One region of the Paenibacillus sp. QJM3NY_38 genome, then DNA from elsewhere that is predicted to be linked to it. Evidence: riboswitches for the same ligand, from Rfam matches in the RefSeq annotation. Region 1 holds a riboswitch; the other holds the start of a gene.
What was found. Region 1 has a riboswitch for FMN ahead of AC0VZ8_RS06860 (DMT family transporter). Riboswitches for the same ligand answer to the same signal wherever they lie in the genome.
Positions count from the first base shown of each region.

Region 2: it holds a riboswitch for FMN, as region 1 does, so the genes downstream of both, ribD (bifunctional diaminohydroxyphosphoribosylaminopyrimidine deaminase/5-amino-6-(5-phosphoribosylamino)uracil reductase RibD) here and AC0VZ8_RS06860 (DMT family transporter) in region 1, are expected to answer to the same signal.

Region 1 is NZ_CM149665.1:1,582,009-1,589,729, reverse strand. It holds gene AC0VZ8_RS06890 (ABC transporter substrate-binding protein) at 1-39, opposite strand, end outside; gene AC0VZ8_RS06885 (carbohydrate ABC transporter permease) at 87-959, opposite strand; gene AC0VZ8_RS06880 (ABC transporter permease) at 973-1,938, opposite strand; gene AC0VZ8_RS06875 (hypothetical protein) at 2,472-3,473, opposite strand; gene AC0VZ8_RS06870 (sigma factor-like helix-turn-helix DNA-binding protein) at 3,535-3,708, opposite strand; gene AC0VZ8_RS06865 (RNA polymerase sigma factor) at 3,730-4,077, opposite strand; partial or broken gene AC0VZ8_RS06860 (DMT family transporter) at 4,285-5,265, opposite strand; FMN riboswitch at 5,401-5,567, opposite strand; gene AC0VZ8_RS06855 (hypothetical protein) at 5,805-6,173, opposite strand; gene AC0VZ8_RS06850 (HTH domain-containing protein) at 6,389-6,820, shown strand; gene AC0VZ8_RS06845 (IS3 family transposase) at 6,817-7,721, shown strand, end outside.
Region 2 is NZ_CM149665.1:2,556,214-2,563,624, reverse strand. It holds gene AC0VZ8_RS11395 (hypothetical protein) at 1-148, opposite strand, end outside; partial or broken gene AC0VZ8_RS11390 (GerW family sporulation protein) at 259-375, opposite strand; gene AC0VZ8_RS11385 (DUF2953 domain-containing protein) at 348-1,031, opposite strand; gene scpB (SMC-Scp complex subunit ScpB) at 1,228-1,833, opposite strand; gene AC0VZ8_RS11375 (segregation and condensation protein A) at 1,802-2,593, opposite strand; gene ribH (6,7-dimethyl-8-ribityllumazine synthase) at 2,659-3,126, opposite strand; gene AC0VZ8_RS11365 (bifunctional 3,4-dihydroxy-2-butanone-4-phosphate synthase/GTP cyclohydrolase II) at 3,383-4,621, opposite strand; gene ribE (riboflavin synthase) at 4,670-5,338, opposite strand; gene ribD (bifunctional diaminohydroxyphosphoribosylaminopyrimidine deaminase/5-amino-6-(5-phosphoribosylamino)uracil reductase RibD) at 5,362-6,462, opposite strand; FMN riboswitch at 6,733-6,916, opposite strand; gene AC0VZ8_RS11350 (helix-turn-helix domain-containing protein) at 7,196-7,408, opposite strand.

The DNA of each region.
Region 1 (7,721 bases):
TAAAGCTTTGCCGGCAAACGATCGATGACTCTTTTTCACTTTCTCATTCCCCCCATGATATCAATAAAATGTCCTTACGGATGGTCCTATTGCTTTACGGAGCCCAGCATGATGCCGGTTACGAAATAACGTTGCACGAACGGATAAATCGTCAGTATCGGCAAAATGGTCAGCACCATGGTCACCGATTTGATATTGGCGGATATCTGCGTCAGGTTATCGGCCGAGGTAGCACCGGCGGAAGTCACGCCCGTTGCGCCCGCTATCATGTTGCGCAAATAGATCGTGACCGGGAAGAGCTCCTTCTGATCCAGGTACAGGAAGGCCGGAAACCAGGAGTTCCAATGCCCGACGGCATAGAAGAGAACCATGGTCGCGATGACCGCTTTGCTTAAAGGAAGCACGATTCGGAACAGCATGCCATACGTGTTCAAGCCGTCAATGGCCGCGGCTTCCTCCAGCTCTTCCGGCATATTTTCAAAAAAGGATTTCATGATAAGCATGTTATATATGCTGATGGCTCCCGGGATTACGATGGCCCAGATCGAGTTGCTGAAGCCCAGGCTGTTAATGAGCACATAGTTCGGGATCAACCCCCCGTTGAAGAACATCGTGAACACGGCAAACATCGTCAGGAACTTGCGTCCTACCAGTCGTTTCTTGGACAGGGCGTAAGCAAAAATCGTCGTTAAGAACATCGATATCACGGTGCCGACCACGCTGTACACGACGGTGTTTTTGTAATTCGTCCAGAACATGGCGTCTTTGGTGACGGTTTTGTAAGTATCGAGATTGAAGCCCCTCGGAATCAGGTTCACCTTCCCTGAATTGATGTACGACTCGCCGCTAAAGGATTGAGCGACCACGTTCAGGAAGGGATACAGCGTGATGAAGACAACGAACAGCAGAATGATGGCATTGCACACTTTGAACACCTTATAGGATCTTGACTCCTTCATAACCGCCCCCTCCTTACCATAAGCTTCGATCCGTCAGTCTTCGCGAGATCGCATTCACGGAGAATACCAATATAAGCCCGATTATGGATTCGAACAGTCCAATGGCCGTGGCATAACTGAAGTTGTTCGAAACGAGACCGACCCGGTACAGGTACGTCGATATCACATCGGCCGTCTCATATATAACCGGATTGTACAGCAGCAATATTTTCTCGAACCCTACCGCCAGGAATGCCCCCATATTCAGGATCAGCAGCGTCACAATCGTTGGCAGGATGCCCGGAATCGTGACAAACAGCGTTTGCTTCCAGCGGTTGGCCCCGTCGATCCTTGCCGCCTCGTACAACGATTCATCAATCGTCGTTAATGCGGCCAGATACAGGATCGCGCCCCAGCCCATGCCCTGCCAGATTTCCGACGAGATATAGATCGCCCGGAACCACTCGGCCCGCTGCATGAAATTGATTCGTTCCCCGTTAAAGAACTCCACGAGCGAGTTAACGGAGCCGTTGACTGACGTCAATTGCAGGATCATCCCGGCAACGATGACAATGGACAGAAAGTGCGGCAGATAAGAAGCCGTCTGGACGAATTTCTTGAATCGCCTGCTCTTCACCTCATTCAGCAGCAGCGCAAAGATGATGGGCACCGGAAACGTAAAGAGCAGGGATAACGCACCGAGCAGCAGGGTGTTCTTGAATACGTTCCAGAACGCCGGGTCATGGATAAACATGTTGAAATAGTGCAGTCCTACCCATTTCTCCCCATAGATGCTTCCTCCGGGCATAAATCGCCTGAAAGCGATCACGTTGCCAATCATCGGTCCATATTTAAAAATGAGCAGGTACATGACCGGTAAAATCAATAGGGAATACAGCTGCCAATCCTTCCGGACCAGTGCAGCGACGGTTTTAAGTTTGGATGGTTTCTTGGCCGCTTTCACGGCTGGCAAGGAATGATGTGCAACTTTTGGCTCCATCGACGTTATTCACTCCAATCCGTATGGCCTCTTCTCATACCTCTTTCGTCATGGAATATGGCCGTGTTTCATGATCCAGCTCCATTCAATACTCACGAAGAAATCGCTTTCAATTATTGTGGCTATAAGCAGGTTGCAGCGTTACAGCATATAATATCCGCCCTACTATTGATCCCCCCTTCAATATTAAGCGCTTACAATGTTGGTTTAACCAATAGACTCCCGTATCTTGAATGTTAGACCGACAAAGTGATCCAACTGCTTATCCAACCTATGTTGAGAGTCGCATTTCACCATACTAGTATAACTAGTATGGTAGTTGGTTTCATTTTAATGGACGTTTTCTCCAATTTCAATACATTTTTTTCTCATGAATCATATTTCGGTCCGAAGCCTCAAAAAAGCCGTAAGCGCATTGAGGCTATGGCCTGATGCGCTTACGGCTTTCGGATTCCATTCCTGCTGAGGTATTGATCAAGTAAAAGGGCAGAAGTCATCACTTCTGCCCTTTGAGGTTCTTTGCCACCTAATATTTACTTCAGCTCCGTCACATTGCCGTCAATGCTGATGCTTTTGATGTCCACATCCCCCAGAAAAACGAGGTTATTCTTGCTGTCCAGATTATACAGCCACTGAAACCCGCTCTTTGTTGTACTTGTCGAGCTGGCATGAAGCATCAGTTCTGATCCGTCAGCGGCGATAACCTTAACCTCCGGCATATACTCCGGCAGTTTATCCAGCTCACCGTCGGTACGCTTGCCTTCGATAGCTACACCGATGGAAGAGACACTAATCGTGCTGAGAGACAGTGCCTCCTCACCCTTATCGATCGCCATAATCAGACTCTGCTCTCTCTGCTTCCCGGGAGCAATGGTGAATTGGACATCCCAAGGGCCTTCAACGGCTTGGGTGTTGTCCGCTGACGCGATTCGATCGGCTGTGATCCGTGCCTTAAGCCCGTCGAGGTCATTCATCGCATCCATCTCAAATACGCCGACAAGCTTTTTGTTATCGTCAAGAAGCTGCTGCCCCACCATATAACTCACATCATGTTCCGTTTTCAGCTCAAGTCCGGGTATCGATGCACCCGCGGGGAATGGCGTGCCATCCTCTTTCATGAAGCTGACCACCAAATAACCGCTGTTGCCGACATAAACCCCTTCTTCCACATTCATGGTTACCCCGGACGCGGTATCTGTCCCTTGTATAGGTGATCGTTCGTCTTCCGAAATGGACGCGGATTGACCGAAGAACTGCTTCAAGCTATCCATGTATTGGCTCGCAAAAGCGGTCGTGCTAAGTATCATAATCATTGCGGCAGCGATAACGATACTCGCTTTATATTTTTTCACTTTCCTGTTTTTAAACATCATCGTTTCCTCCTCTTGAATACGGTTCATCGCTCGATTCTTGATGCGTTCCATACTGATTTGCTGTGTCAACTCGCGTTCCTCTTCCTCCGTAAGGAGGAGATTCTCCAGCTCCTGATTGTCGATATTGGCCATGATATCTACAATTCGCCGCTTCACTTGCATCCATCCCCTTTCGCTATCGATTCGAAGCTTCACTCCTATAGACACGGTCCTTATAGAAATCCTACAGATTATCGGTTTCATAATGAATGCGCAGTTTGTCCTTTGCCCGGCGGATCCGGGCGGTGACGGCTTTCTCCTGCATATTCAGCCTGCTTGCAATATCTCGGACTTTCTCCAAATAGAAGTACCTGCGGATGAAGATTTCGCGATCCGGTTCCCCCATATCCTGGACCATGCCGCTAATCGCTTCCTTCTCCTACCGCAGAATAGCCAATGCCTCTGCAGAAGGACAAGAAACCGCATCATCTTCCAATTCGGATTCAATGACCCGCTGTCTTTTTCGCAAAACATTCAAGGTATGATTACGCGCAGCTATGGCCAGATAAGGCTTGATGCTATCTCCGCGCAGCATGATTTTGGGCCCGTCTGTCCACAGCTTGACCAGCACGTCCCCGGTGATTTCCTCCACATCGTAGGAATTAAACCGTCCACCAGCCACTTTAGCGACCACCGCGGCTATGTAGCGTGAATAGCGGTCAACCAATGTTTCAAAACATTGCGGATCTTTCAGCGCAAGCCCGTCCAACAATGTCCGATCCTCCATGGATCCTCCCCCCTTTATAACCATCTCCTTTGGTTGAACCAAGCCTTAGATCCGGTGCTACTATATAAGACACCTTTAATTCCGGAAACCCTACATATCTTTCAAAAAAATGATCCTTTCGCCGGGCAAACTTACTGGAACAGTTTTGTGTAACAGCAAAAAAGCCGATCCCACCCGGATCGGCTTTTTCTACAAACGTATGTGATTTCATTGTAATTGCGGAGAAGCTTCGGATTGCTGTCTCGAAATGATAAACAGTACAACCCAGATCAGAAGGAATCCAAGAAGCTGAGGACCTGTCACGATCTGCTGGAATACGATCCAGTTGATGAGCACGCCCACCATGGGAAAACTCAATTCCGCAAGTGTTGCCACGGAGGCTTTGGTCGTGGTTAATCCTTTATAATAAACCAGCAGGCTCAGGAGACCCGGCAGTAATGCCTGGCCGATCAGGTTCAGCGATACCAAGGCAAAGGCCCCGGTATTCCAGGCCGGCATATTCCATGCTGCCCCCTCGCTCCATGTAATGACGGTCAGGAGCGGCAGGGCAAGCACGAAGCGCAGCGAGGTTACCGTCTCGTATTTCAGTTTGCCTACCATCAGGCGCCCCATGACGGTTGAACCGCCCCACAGCGCTGCTGCACCTAAGGACAAGAGACTGCCAACTTGAATAAACTCGTTCCAATGGCCAATCGGCAAGGTTAAACCGAAGGTCAGTAAATACGTGCCCGCCAACGCGATGATGAGCAGTACGCCGAAATGACGCGGAAGCTTCTCTTTCAGAAGCAGGCTGGCCAGAATGATGGCAAACAGCGGCTGCAGCTTCTGAAGCAGCAGGACGGCATTCAGATTGCCGCTCGACAGCCCCATCGTGAACAATACAGTAGCCAGTGCCGAGCCGCCCCAGGATATAAACAGCAGAGCACCGACATGACTCCAGCCAAGGCCTTTTAGTTCCTCCCGGTTCTTCCATAACACAGGAATTGCAATCAAGGAAATAATGATATGTTCAAGCAAAACGATCTGTGCCGAAGTCAGATTCTTAAGCAGAATGACCCGGAATAAGGGGTCTACGCCCCACAGGGCGGCTCCCAAAACGACGAGCCAGAACCCTCCCTTAAAACGTCAACTTGCCTGTGTGTCGGAACCATAGGGTTTCACCTTGACTCCAGTATTAATATTACTCATCTTGCCCTCTCCTGTCTTGAATACGGAGGTCTTGCTAGCAGAAAGCCCCCGTCATCGACATGTGTCGACGTAAACGGGGGCTGATCAAATAAGCCTGCGCCGAATGGAAAATTTCGCATCCACGGCAAACTCATTTTTGATCTTCTCCCATCCGGACTTTACCGTCGGCCTTGGAATTGCACCAAGTCAGTCGCTGCGATCAGATTCACACCAGAACGCAGCGAGTCGCGGGCTGAGTTTCGTTCACGCCGGAACGAAGCATCACCGCCGGTTAGGAATTTCACCTTACCCCGAAGATCCATATTCATGTTTTATTTTTGTAATGCATTCACACTAATTAATTAACCGATAATTCCTATGAGCTTAGTTAATGTATTGAAATTATAACATGAATTCTTTCATGTAAATACATCTATTTTCAAAATAAATGAAATTAGAGTTGATTACAATGAAAAATCTCACGTTCAACCAAGACTTACTGAGAATTATACAGCAAGTATCAATTTGTTACCAGTATGATTTTTTGGTATTTATTCATTTTAGGTGATTTCGAATATCTTGTAGCTGGAACGCGTACCGACCGCACCAGCCTGAAGACATAGCAGATCGAGAGCGTCCTTGGTATTAAGACTCATTCCGCTCACTCGAGGCAACGACATCGATAGAGCTTTTGAACTGGCGGCGGATTCACTTTCGTACTGCTTTCTCTCGCTTAACAGCATTTTGCTCCCATCCGGTTGAACCATATACTGACGCAAATAACCGCCTTCCCTTACGGTTACCAGCTTTCCCTTATTCTCTTCTTCCTTCTTGCTCTTCTGGAGCAGCTGTTCAAATCCGCCTTGGGCTGATTCGGCGTCCATCCGTTTCACCTGACTCCAGTATGTATATGCAGACGCAATGCGCATGTACTCACATCCTTATCCAATCGTTAATCTAACACTTACGGATATTATCGGATACCAGAGCACTTCTCTTTAACCGCTCGCATTTTACATTGATAAAAAAACCGCCCTTAAGATTTCAGTGAACTGTGACCCATAAGATGGACACTTTGAAAAAAGTGACTTCTTGTGGGTCATTTGTGTTTTAATCAAGGTATGTGACGAGGAGTGATACGAGAATGGGGAAGTTGAAACGGGTGCTCTTTACCGAGGAGCAAATGAGGAAGCTGGAGGAGAATCCAAACGTACACCATGTGACCGAGGCGGCCATTACATACACACCTGCATTCAAGCTGGAGGCGCTGAAAGCCTACAAGCAGGGGCAGACACCTTCAGAAATCTTTATTCGTGCCGGCTTCGACCTGGACGTTATTGGTCATAAGAAGCCCAAGGACAGCTTAAAACGGTGGCGTGAAACCTTCGAACTGTACGGTGAGGAAGGTTTGGCTACAGAGCGGCGCGGTAAGGGCAGTACAGGGCGCAAGCCAACTGGTCAGTTGTCAGCCGAAGAAGAATTGAAACGGGCTAAGGCCCAGATCAAACTGCTTGAAGCTCAAGTGGACATGCTAAAAAAGCTCGAAGCGCTCGATCGGCAGAAGAAGAAACGCTGACGCCCTCCGAGCGCTATGAGATCATAAATCGCACCATTCGGGCATATGGCCTGAAACGAATGACACGCTATCTATGCGAGCTCGTGGAAGTAAGTCCAAGCGGCTATTACAGGTGGCTGGGGACGGAAGAAGATCGTCAACTTCGTGCTGCCGCCGACGAGCAGGACATCCTTCTCATCAAGCAGCACTTTGACGCGCTCCGCGGCAAAGCAGGTGCGCTTGTGATTAAGATGCGGCTGGAACAGATAAGCGGCGTTGTCATGAACCACAAGAAGATTCGCCGGCTTATGAAAAAGGCAGGCTTGGTAGCCGTAATCCGTCAGGCGAACCCCTACCGCAAGATGGCTAAGGCAACTCAAGAGCACAAGACGTGTCCGAACCTGCTGGAGCGAAAGTTTGACCAAGGCGAACCTGAGAAAGTGTTTCTCACTGACATCACTTATTTGCGCTATGGAAGCGGACACTGGGCATACCTTTCCTGCGTGAAGGACGGGGCGACCAGGCAGATCCTTGCCGACAGCGTGGCAGCAACACTCGAGCTTCCAATTGTCGAGCGGACGCTACAGCGTCTTTTAGAGCGATTAGATGGAAACATTCATCCAGAAGCGATTCTGCACTCCGACCAAGGGATGCACTACACGCATCCTAAAACCCGTCTTCTCATTGCTAAGGCAGGATTTAAGCAGTCGATGTCGCGCAAAGGCAATTGCTGGGACAACGCCCCGATGGAATCATTCTTCGGTCACTTGAAAGACGACGTTGATTTTAGCGATTGCCAAACTATTGATGAAGTGAGGGTGCGAGTGAAGGAGTACATAAGCTACTACAACTCAGAACGATACCAGTGGACATTAAAAAAGATGACCCCCGATGAATTCAGAGGTCATCTGCTTGCTAGCTA
Region 2 (7,411 bases), 970 kb from region 1:
TGTTGTTGCACTCAACGCTCATAGGCGTTCTATTATTGACGTACTCTGTTTCATGGAGCCTGTACCCAATCTCCGCTAAGAACTGCTGAACTTCGATAAATTTGTTTTTTCTGAAGCTTTCACCATACTTACCGTTCATATTTGGCATTCGCATATCCGTCCTCCCTACATCCCAGTTATTCACGTATATCTACTTTCTCTATACGTACCAAGGGTTTCGGGGTTTAGCACCGCTTTGTTGGCGTGGTATCTTTCAGCCACTACACACCCATCCGGCGTATTCACCGGATCGCCCACAATCGTATTAACGTCCACCATTCCCTTGATGTTTTCCATAGCCGTTTGCATCAAGCCTTGAATAGGGTGTTCTGCCATGATCTTATTCCTCCTTTCACCTTTAACACGCGAACTATAAGTACCAGTCCAGCATACATAGCTTTTCCGCAAGAGATTTTCGCTATGCAGTTAAGCTCTGTGGAAATTTGCGGCGGACCGTTAAAGAGCGGCACCACATCAATTCGGGGAAGCTCTTCCATGACCAGGCGATACGACATCCATCCAAGTAACGTATGCTTGATGCCATGCAGCAGCCCAGTCGCTACCGCCGTGTCGGCCGCATGCTCCAGGGCAATCCGGGTTGACCAGCGCACATCCATAAGATGAACGGCCGACATCGTCTGTCTCAACCACTTTTTGAAACCTTTTGTTGAAAGCATGGCCCGCCCGTAGTCCTTAAATCTGATCGTTTTGCTCGAAGCCTTCTCCTCTTTTGAATCGGGCGCAGTTCCCTGTTCTCCGTCTCCACCAACGGTTTCCTTCTTAAACTCGATCCCACCGTTCGCCAGATGAAAGGGGACTGCATACTTGCGCTTAATCAATCCGAAAATCATTTTGATTTCCGCCAACACTTTATATTCATCTTTTTTTAGAACCACATCCAGCTTAATCGTTACCTTGGAGCTCAGCACAACGATCAGCAATACGATGAGGAGAACGACCAGACCAGCCGCCAGAAAGATCCATATCCTCACGAAGTAACCCCCAGCACGAACTTAGTCAAATGTAATCCGCTTGGCTTAGTATGGCAAAAGCGCCTCCAAATGATGCGAAATTGTTCCAAGTCCTTGAAATTCAAATTTTCGCTAGCCACATAAAAAAATCCCGGACGATGGATTTCACCATGCCCAGGATCAACTTTTTGCTGCAGCCTATAATATTGTATAATGGCTAGCTTTCCTCTACATCATCAAACGTAAGCTGACGACCGTCAAGCTTATCGAACAACAGCTGCGTTTCCTCTTCTAAACTATCGTTATCCTCGAATTGCGACGGCTCCGGCAAATCCTTGATATTGGCAAGCCCGAAATATTCCAGGAAGGACTTGGTCGTTCCATACAGAATCGGTCTGCCAATCGCCTCGGCGCGTCCGACTTCCTCGATCAATCCTTTGCTTACCAGCGTATGGATAGCCCGTTCGGACTTGACGCCGCGGATGTCTTCAATCTCTACGCGCGTAATCGGTTGACGATAAGCCACGATGGAAAGTGTTTCGAGTGCGGCTTGCGACAAGGAGGAGCGGGAAGGCGAATACGCCAGGCGCTCAAAATACGGAGCGTGCTCGGCCAGCGTCGCGATTTTGTAACTCCCCGCAATCTGTACGATCTGAATCCCGCGCTCATGGCGCTCCCATTCCTCCTTCATGTCCTCAAGCGCTTCGCCAACCAGGCCATCCGACTGCTCGGTGATCTCAGCAATTTGCCTAACCGACAAGCCCTCTTCTCCCGACAGGAACAGAAGCCCCTCAATAATCGATTTCAGCTTCGGATAATCCATCAATGCGTCCTTCCCCTCTCCACTCCATGACGATATCTTCAAACAACTTCTCTTGGTAGCACAAAATTTGCTTCATTTTCATCAGCTCCAAAATGGCCAGGAAGGTTACCACGATTTCATGCCGTACCATCTCTTCGTGTAGCAGCTTGGAGAACAGGATTCTGCCTCCAGGCCCAACCTCCTCCAAAGCATCCATGACCTGACGAATCCGGTCCTTAACCGATATTTCATCCCGCTGAATGCGGGCATACGATGTACGTTTGACTGCTTTGCTTAACGCTTTTTGAAAAGCAGCGATCAAATCGGAAATATGTAATCCCTGAACCGGATTCTCTTCCACTTCCGGCATGTAAGGCGTCAGGTCTTCCGCTTCCTTGGAATAAATCAGACTGCGTTCCCATTCCTTCTCATGCAGGTGGCGTGCGATGCCTTTGTACTTACGGTATTCGATCAGCTTCGCAATGAGCTCTGCTCTGGGATCCATGTCATCCTCTTCATAAAAATCGAACTCGTCCATTTCGATAACCGGAGGCTTCGGAAGCAATAGCTTGCTCTTTATAGACAGCAGCGTTGCAGCCATGACCAGAAATTCGCTCGTAATTTCCAGCTCCAGCTCCTGCATGTTGTGCAAATAGGCCATGTATTGTTCGGTAATCTCGCTGACGGGAATATCCTGGATGTCGATTTCCGCTTTATCAATCAAATGCAGCAGCAGATCGAGCGGTCCTTCAAACGTTTCCAGCTTGTATAATACGGTCACGGTGAAACCTCCCGCCAAAAAATAAAATGCAGTGCTCAAAAAAAGAGCACTACATTAAATAAGCACTATTTTAGGCTTTTCGTCAAGTTCGCCATTTCAATGGCTGCCATAGCCGAATCCCAGCCTTTATTGCCGGCCTTCGTTCCCGCGCGTTCCACGGCTTGTTCGATATTCTCCGTTGTCACGACACCGAAAATCGTTGGTACACCGGTCTTCAGGTTAATTGCGGATACCCCCTTGGCCACTTCGTTGCATACATAATCATAATGCGTGGTGGACCCGCGAATGACGGTTCCCAAGGTGATGATTGCATCGTATTTGCCGCTCTCTGCCATTTTTTGGGCAATCAGCGGGATTTCAAACGCACCCGGCACCCAGGCCACATCGATTTCGTTCTCCTGTGCGCCGTGACGCTTCAGTGCGTCCAGTGCGCCGCTCAGCAGCTTGCTGGTGATGAATTCGTTGAATCGACCTACGACGATCCCGTACTTTAGGCCCTCGGATACTAATTTACCTTCAAATATAGTTGCCATGATGAATGACTTCCTTTCGGTTTGGAGTTTATATAAGGTCTTAAGGTGATCATAGTCATTGCTTCGCAACAAGTCGCTGCCGGATCAAATCGTTCTTCCGATCGCTGTTAAATCCTGATTTCATGATCTATTTTTTCAAGGTGGAAATCAGGATTTAAAGGCGACCGCTACCGCTTCTCCAGAACTGATTTGCTCCTCTGCTTATTATGCTCAGGCAAATCCGTCTTCTCAAATAAGACCTTTTGTTATGTGGTGATTAGTTGGTGCTCTCGTTCTGCTCGATATCGCTGAATTTCAGCATATGACCGAGCTTGGCTTGCTTGGTATGCAGGTAGCCCGTGTTATCCTCGTTCTCCGGCATTTGGATTGGAACGCGCTCCACAACCTCAAGACCATAACCTTCGAGGCCTTTGATTTTGCGCGGATTGTTTGTCAGCAAGCGGATTTTTCTGATCCCCAGATCCTTCAGGATCTGGGCTCCGATGCCGTAATCGCGCAGATCGGCCGCAAAGCCGAGCTTCAGGTTGGCGTCCACGGTGTCGAGTCCCTCTTCCTGCAGCTTGTAGGCTTTCAATTTGTTGATTAAGCCGATGCCCCGCCCCTCCTGGCGCATGTAGAGAAGAACGCCTCTGCCTGCTTCATCGATTTGGCGGAGTGCTGCCTCGAACTGGGGACCGCAATCGCAGCGATGGGAGTGAAACACATCTCCTGTCAGGCACTCGGAATGCACGCGCACGAGAACAGGCTCATTCCCGTCGATCTCCCCTTTTACCAAGGCAACATGCTCTTTATTGTCCACGTCGTTGGTGTAGGCTACGGCCTGAAACACGCCGAAGTCGGTCGGCATCCGCACAGCTACCTCTCGCTGGACAAGCTTTTCTTTTTCATTGCGGTAATGAATCAGATCCTTGATGCTAATCAGCTTCAGCTCATGCTTCTTCGCAATCTCCACAAGGTCCGGCAGCCGTGCCATTGTGCCGTCTTCCTTGATTACCTCGCAGATGACACCGGCCGGATAGGAGCCGCTCAATCTGGCAAGATCGACAGCGGCCTCCGTATGTCCTGCCCGGCGCAGGACGCCTCCATCTTTTGCGATCAGCGGGAACATATGACCCGGTCTTCGGAAATCGGACGCAGATGCATTCGAATCCAAAATGCCTTTGACGGTGATGGACCGCTCATAGGCCAATATGCCTGTCGTAGTATCCTTATGATCAATGGAAACCGTAAAGGCCGTTCCATGAAAATCCGTATTTTGGGTAACCATCGGTTTGAGGTCGAGCTCCTGGGCTCTGGCCTGCGTCATGGGCAAACATACGAGCCCACGGCCTTCGGTTATCATAAAATTAATGACCTCCGGGGTTGCCTTATCTGCTAATGCGATAAAATCGCCCTCATTCTCACGGTCTTCATCATCGACAACAATGACGACCTTGCCTTCCTTCAAATCGGTTAACGCCTCTTCGATTGTATGAAATGAAAAGCGTTCATCCATCGCTACTCCTCCTTCTTCCTCATGGAGACTCTATGTGAATCACCAGGCTTAGGCAAATCCGTGTTCCGCAAGATAATCCCTGCTGATCCCCGGTTTTGTCCCGCCTTTGCTACCGGCCCCTTCTGAGCCGTAATGCAGCAGGTGATCTACATATTTCCCTAAAATGTCGCATTCGATATTAATCGTATCGCCCGCTTTTTTATAAGCCAGCACCGTCTCCGCCAGCGTATGGGGGATGATCGATACCGTAAAGGAGGAATCTGTTGTTTTGACAACGGTCAAGCTGATTCCATCCAGTGTGACGGAGCCTTTTGGAATGATATATTTGAATACGTCCCCATTCGCGGGAGCAATCTCATATACCACGGCATTCTGATCCTCCTGCACATTCCGAATGACGCCGACGCCATCCACATGCCCCTGAACGATATGGCCTCCAAATCTGCCTCCGGCAGCCATCGCCCGTTCCAGATTCACCTTTCCGCCTGGCTGCAGTTCCTTCAGATTGGTATTTCTATAGGTTTCCGGCATCACGTCCACCGTAAATATGCCTTTGTCAATGGTTGTAGCCGTCAAGCAAACGCCGTTAACGGATACGCTGTCCCCCAGCTTTAAATCATCCATAATCCGGCTCGCGGAAATGCTCAGCACCATGGCTTCGCCCCTCCGTCCGATTCGCCTCATCTCGCCGATCTCCTCAACCAATCCAGTAAACACAGGTTTCCCTCCTTTCTTTCTCCTTATTTCCAGACCGGAATCCCGGTGACGTAAATATTGTCGCCAAGTCTTTCGGTCTCAAGTCCTGTCAGCTGAATCGCTTGATTCATCTGCTCATACCCGCTGAACATGTAATTTCCCGGGGAATCGTATCCACCAATAATCTTAGGGGCGATGAACAGGATGAGCCGATCCACCAGCTTCTGTTCCAGCATCGAGCCATTCAGCGTGCCCCCACCTTCCAGCAAAATGGAGGCAATCCCCTTCTGCCCCAGCTTCACCAGTGCAGCCTTCAGATCCACACGCGGTCCTGGTCCGCAGGGGATGACCTGAACTCCCTGCTCTTCCAGCACGGACCGCTTCTTCTCATGCGCCTGCTCCGTCGTCAAGATCCACGTCGGCGCCAATCCGTCTGTCACGACATGGCTGTCAAGCGGGATTCGCAAGCTGGAATCCACAATGATCCTAACCGGATGCAAGCCTTCCACACCAAGCCTTGTCGTCAGGCTTGGATTATCCGCGATAACGGTAGACACGCCAACCATGATGCCCTGGTGACGATGACGCAGCGTATGCACAAGCTCTCTTGATTCCTCATTGGATATCCACTTGCTATCACCGGTTTTCGAAGCGATCTTGCCGTCCAGCGTGCTGGCTGTCTTTAACGTTACGAAAGGCTGACCCGTCGTAATGAATTTAATAAAGGTTTCGTTCAAGCGAAGAGCACGTTCCTTAAGGACACCCGTCTCAACCCGGATTCCTGCTGCGCGCAGCATTTGGATCCCATTGCCCGCAACAAGAGGATTGGGATCCTCGCAAGCAACAACCACTCGCTCAACACCCTCGGCAATCAGCCTCTCGCTGCAAGGCGGCGTCGTTCCGTAGTGACTGCAGGGCTCCAGTGTCACGTACACCGTACTGCCCGCTGCTTTGCTGCCAGCCATATTCAGGGCATGAACTTCAGCGTGCGGTGTTCCGCGCTCCAGATGTGTTCCCACCCCTGCAAGCGCGCCATCCTTAACGACGACACAGCCCACAACCGGATTAATCCCGGTTTGGCCCTGAGCACGTTCAGCCAGGTCCAGCGCAAGTGACATATAGAATTCATCGTTGACGATATCCATGCTAAACATGCCCCTTTCTCAACGTTCACACAAAAAAGCCCTGCCAAAGATTCGGGGAATCCTTAACAGGGCTTGATGGAAGTTAATAATCGACACGCTGAATAACCGTTATGGTCGCAGGTTTTGCCTATAGCAAACAACACGAATCTGTTTGCCAGCGACGATATCCAAACATCGCAAACAAAATTCGAATTGCATGTGAAAACCTGCACATAACGCATATCGCGTTGTGTGCACAGACACAAATAGCACATGTTGCTTATGTGTCTTTCACTCCTTCTCCCATCCAGACTATACTGTCGGTCCCGGATTTTCACCAGGTCCACCGCATACGGTGTGTAACAACACACGCATATCCGGGTCACGGACTAAGACGCAGCCATCTGCTTTCTAAAGCTCAATCACTGCGTTCATCACCGCCGGTAGGGAATTTCACCCTGCCCCGAAGGATATTGCTAATTATTCAGTTGTGTCGAGTAATTCCATTAAGTTATCTTTGGTGATCTAAAGTTACCAAAACCCTTGGTAATCAAGGGATAACCCTCGTTTCATAGTTGGTATGAGTGATCCTGTGTAACCCTATGATTATCTAAGGTTATTTATGATTTCCTACCGTTTTCCCTACCAGTTAGCCTAAAAGGAAGGAATTACTCTTAATGAAACGATTATTTTTAAAATTAACATTCATAAACAAAAAAAGCAAGCGAAATACGCATGCTTTAGTCTTATGTATTTATTTTCCTTCAAGCCAAGCTATAAATACTTCTTTGCTTACTTTGATTAGTCTCCTCTTACCTATTCTTATTACATGAAAAGGTGGATCATTTAATAGCTCGTATGTTTGTTTTCTTCCTATATTAAGTATCTTCATAATATCATTAGGTTCTAGGACTGATGGGTATTCACTGTAATTTGTGATTGTTTGTTCTTGTTCAACTACTTTCATTTC